Regions from separate parts of the Microbispora sp. NPDC049125 genome, predicted to be linked through region 2. Evidence: riboswitches for the same ligand, from Rfam matches in the RefSeq annotation. Region 2 holds a riboswitch; the other holds the start of a gene.
The links. A riboswitch is a leader RNA that binds a small molecule or an ion and turns the genes downstream of it on or off. The one in region 2 is predicted to bind thiamine pyrophosphate.

Region 1 (2,198 bases), on a different contig from region 2:
CTCCCCCAGCAGGGCGGCGGCGGCGGTGTCGGGGGCCTGCAGCGCGGTGTCCCAGTGCTCGACCCGCAGGCGGGTGCCGAACCTGCGCGACCACCAGCTCGCGCAGTCGCCGACCGCGACGACGCCGGGCAGGGACGTCCGGAGGTGCTCGTCGACGACCACGCCGTCGTCCAGCTCCACGGCCGATCCCTTCAGCCACTCGACGGCCGGCCGGACGCCGACGCCGGTGACCACCACGTCCGCCGTGACGTGCGCGCCGGACATGAGGGTCAGGCCGCCGGGGTCGACGCTGCCGACCTTCGCGCCGAGCCTCAGCTCCACGCCCGCCTGCGCGTACCAGGGGATCGTGTAGCAGCCCACCGAGCCCACGGCGGCCGCCAGCGGGCCCTCACCGGCCTCCACCACCGTCACCGAGCAGCCCGCCCGCGCGGCCGCCGTGGCGACCTCCGCGCCGATCCACCCGGCCCCGACGACGGCGACCCGCGCCCCGGGGACGAGCCGCTCACGCAGCGCGAGCGCGTCGTCGATGGTCCGCAGCACGTACTGCCGGCCCTCCCCCCGCAGCCGGATCGGGGAGGCGCCCGTGGCGAGGACGAGGCCGTCGTACTCCAGCTCGCCCTCGGTCGTCTCCAGCACGCCTCGGCGCAGGCCCTTGGCCGCCGTCCCCAGGCACAGCCGTACGTCGAGGGCGTCGAGGTCGGAGTCCACCACCGTGGAGTCGGCCGCGCCGAGCAGCACCGCCTTGGACAGCGGCGGCCTGTCATAGGGGCGATGGCGTTCCTCGCCGATCAGCGTGATCCGGCCCGGGAATCCGTGGGCCCGAAGTGCCTCGATGCTCCGTACGCCGGCCAGACCGGCGCCCACCACCACTACGTGATCCACCTCCTGACCATAGATTGTCAGCGGGGCCGCCCGCCAATGGAGTCCTGATAACGAGTTGGGCAAGTAGTGCGCACAGCCGTAGAAGCAGGTGTTGTGCGTGACACGGGCGAACGGGACTAGGCTGGGGCCGTAAGACGCGCGGGAGCCCGGCTGACCGGGCTGAGAGGAGAGCGTGAGGCTCTCGACCGCCATACGACCTGATCCGGGTAATGCCGGCGAAGGGAGCGCTGTGGCCGATCCGCGGCGAGCCCGTACGGGGGTCTCCCCCGGCGACGTGGCCCGCGAAAAGCCCTTCGACGCGACCCGTCAGGCGTCCCGCGACGTGATCGTGGTGGGCGGCGGCGTGGTGGGGCTGGCCGTCGCGTGGCGCGCGGCCCGTGCGGGCCTGTCGGTCGCCGTCGTCGATCCCGCCCCCGGGAGCGGGGCGTCCCACGCGTCGGCCGGCATGCTCGCGCCCGTCAGCGAGGTGACCTACACCGAGGAGCCGCTGCTGCGGCTCGGCCTGGCGTCCCTGGCCGCGTGGCCCGCGTTCCGCGCCGAGCTGGAGGACGAGAGCGGCGCCTCCCTCGACCACCGCGCGGACGGCACGCTCGAGGTCGCCCACAGCGCCGACGACATGGCGTACTTCGACGAGCTCGGCGCGTTCGAGCGGACGCTGGGCCTGCCGGTGGAGCGGCTCACCGGCCGGGAGTGCCGGGCGCTGGAGCCGATGCTCGCGCCGTCAGTCCGTGGAGGGCTGCTGGCCTCCGGCGACGCCTGGGTCAACCCCCGCCGCGTCGTCCGCGCCCTGCTCGCCGCGCTCGGCCGGGCCGGTGGGGAGCTCGTCCCCGACCGCGCCGCCGGGATCGTCCCCCTGGACGCCGGGGGCCTCGCCGTACGTCTCGGCTCGGGCGGGGAGGCGCGGGCCGGGCAGGTGGTCGTGGCCGCGGGCTCCTGGTCGCCGTCGCTGCTGCCCGGCCTGCCCGTACGGCCGGTCAAGGGGCAGATCCTGCGGCTGCGCGGGCCAGAGGGGTTCCTCACCCGCTGCGTACGGGGGCTGGTGCACGGCTCGCCGGCCTATCTCGTGCCGAGGGGCGACGGCGAGATCACGCTGGGGGCCACGGTGGAGGAGCTGGGCTTCGACGGGAGGGTCACCGCGGGCGGTGTCTACGAGCTGCTGCGCGACGCCCGTGAGCTGGTCCCCGGCATCACCGAGCTGGAGCTGGCCGAGACCACGGTCGGCTTCCGCCCGGGGACCCCGGACAACCTCCCCTTGATCGGCCCCGCCGGGCCGCCCGGCGTGCTGGCGGCCACCGGGCACCACAGGAGCGGCGTGC
Region 2 (2,198 bases):
GACCAGGCGCTCGGGCGGATCGACCGGCACAGAGTCGCTCCTGTTGAAGGGCGGCCGGTCCACCTTCAAGCGTGTCACCGGGCCGGGATTCCGGGTGAAGCGGCTGACGTCGGCGTCCGACACCAGGGTCTGGGCGTTCGGCGCGTCGCGATACGCCCGATGGGACGGCAAGCGCTGGCAGGTCAAGCGATGGCCCTACGGCCGGGTGGATCGGGCGAACTCCATCGGCAAGAACCTGTGGGTCATCGAGAACTCCAACACCTTCCCGTCGGCCGGTAAGGCCGGGTGGAAGGCGCGGTCCACGCTGCGGCGCCTGGTCGGGTCGGTGTGGCACAAGGTCCCCACGCCGATCGTGGTCAAGGGACTCGACGCCGCGTGGGCGGCGGGCTCGGTGCGGGGCAGGGCGGCTCTCGCCCACTGGACCGGCAAGGTCTGGCGCACGGTCCCGATTCCAGCGATTCCGTCCGCACACGCGGGCCAGATCTCGGAGCTGACGGATGTCGCGCTCGACGGTGAGACCGGCCGGGTGATGGCCGTCGGCTGGGTCGCCTGGCCGTGCGGCGGTGCGAAGCACCCCTTCTGCGGTGAGACTCTGCTGCTGTCCGGCTATCTGAACCACTTCACCTTCGAGGTCCATGATGAGGCGGGCATCCAGCCGCACGCCCAGGCGGAGCCCGACGGCAGAGGCGGGGCCTGGATCGTCTACGACGCCAAGGGCGGAGGCAGCCGGTTCCTGCACATCGGCGTCGACAGTGTCGAGCCGGGCGCCTTCCCGGCTCCGCCGAAGCAGAAGCCGTCCGTCCGTGATCTCGCCATCCAGCCGGAGAGCGGTTCCCTCTGGGCGGTCGGTGCGGCGCCTTCCGGCCGTGACGGTGTGATCTGGGCCAAGCGCCCCTGAGCCGGCCGCCTGCCGGTGGCCGATCGCGGACAAATAGGGCATCATTGGGGCGCGAGTTGGGATGATCCTCCCATCTCGCCATGAAATCCAACGCGGGAGCTCGGGGACACCGGGCTGAGAGGGCAGTTGATCCACTGCCGACCGCATGAACCTGTCCGGGTAATGCCGGCGTAGGGAGCGTGTGATGACCTCTGCCCTTGTCGACCCCGCCCACGCGGAGGTCCCCCTCACCCTCGACGAGAAGGCGCCCAGAACCCTCGGCGTCCTCGACCAGAGCGCGTTCTGGGCCAACCTCGGGGTGAGCCTCCTCGGCTTCTCCGGGGCGCTCTTCCTGCTCGACCCGCTCGGCGGCAAGCCGCTGACGTTCACGGCGGCCGTCGTCGCCGCCGTGGTGGGCAGCCTGATCGGGACGGCCATGGTCGGCCTGGCCGCGATTCCCGGGGTCCGGACGGGCCGGCCCGCCATGGTGCTGCTGCGGGGCCTGTTCGGCGCCCGCCTGTCGTACGTGCCGACCGTGCTGAACATCGTGCAGATGATCGGCTGGGGGGCGTTCGAGCTGTGGGTCATCTCGACCGGCGCCCGGGCCGTGTTCGGCACCGCCGTGCCGTACGGCGTATGGGTGGTCCTGGCCGGTGGGGTGACGATCGCGCTCACCATCCGGCCGCTCGGCGCGGTGCGGCTGCTGCGGCGCTACGTGACCGCCGGCGTGGTCGTCTCGATGATCTGGCTGTCGGTCGCCCTGTTCAGCCGCGGGCCGTCCCTCGCGGGCGGCTCGTGGGAGGCGTTCGCCCCCGCCGTCGACTACGTGATCGCGCTGTCGGTCTCCTGGGTGCCGATGGCGGCCGACTACGCCCGGCACTCCCGCTCCAGCGGCGCCGCCTTCGGCGGGGTGGTGGGCGGCTACACGATCGCCCAGGTCGCCTGCCTGGCCCTCGGGATCGCCGCGCTCGCGCTGGTGGGCAACGACGCGAAGCAGGTGTGGGACCCCTTCGTCGCCGCGCCGCTCGGGGCCCTGTTCTTCGGCATCCTGGTGCTGCGCGAGGCGGACCAGTCGTTCGCCAACGTCTACTCCACCACGGTGTCGATCCAGAACCTGGCGCCGCGCATGGACCGGCGGGTGATCTCCGTCGCGATCGGCCTCGTCACCGTCGTGATCGCGCTGTTCGTCAACGTGAACTCCTACGCCGCCTTCCTCAGCGTGATCGGGGCGGTCTTCGTCCCGATGTTCGCCGTGCTCGTGGTCGAGTACTTCCTGCTCGGGGGCGCATCGCGCTGGAACACCGCCGACGACGCCCCGTCG

Region 1: another riboswitch for thiamine pyrophosphate. It lies ahead of thiO (glycine oxidase ThiO); the one in region 2 lies ahead of AB0B72_RS20205 (cytosine permease).

Annotation. Positions count from the first base shown of each region.
Region 1 is NZ_JBEZDW010000003.1:234,644-236,841, reverse strand. It holds gene AB0B72_RS05315 (NAD(P)/FAD-dependent oxidoreductase) at 1-882, opposite strand, end outside; TPP riboswitch at 1,011-1,123, shown strand; gene thiO (glycine oxidase ThiO) at 1,112-2,198, shown strand, end outside.
Region 2 is NZ_JBEZDW010000016.1:62,212-64,409, reverse strand. It holds gene AB0B72_RS20210 (hypothetical protein) at 1-898, shown strand, start outside; TPP riboswitch at 981-1,092, shown strand; gene AB0B72_RS20205 (cytosine permease) at 1,083-2,198, shown strand, end outside.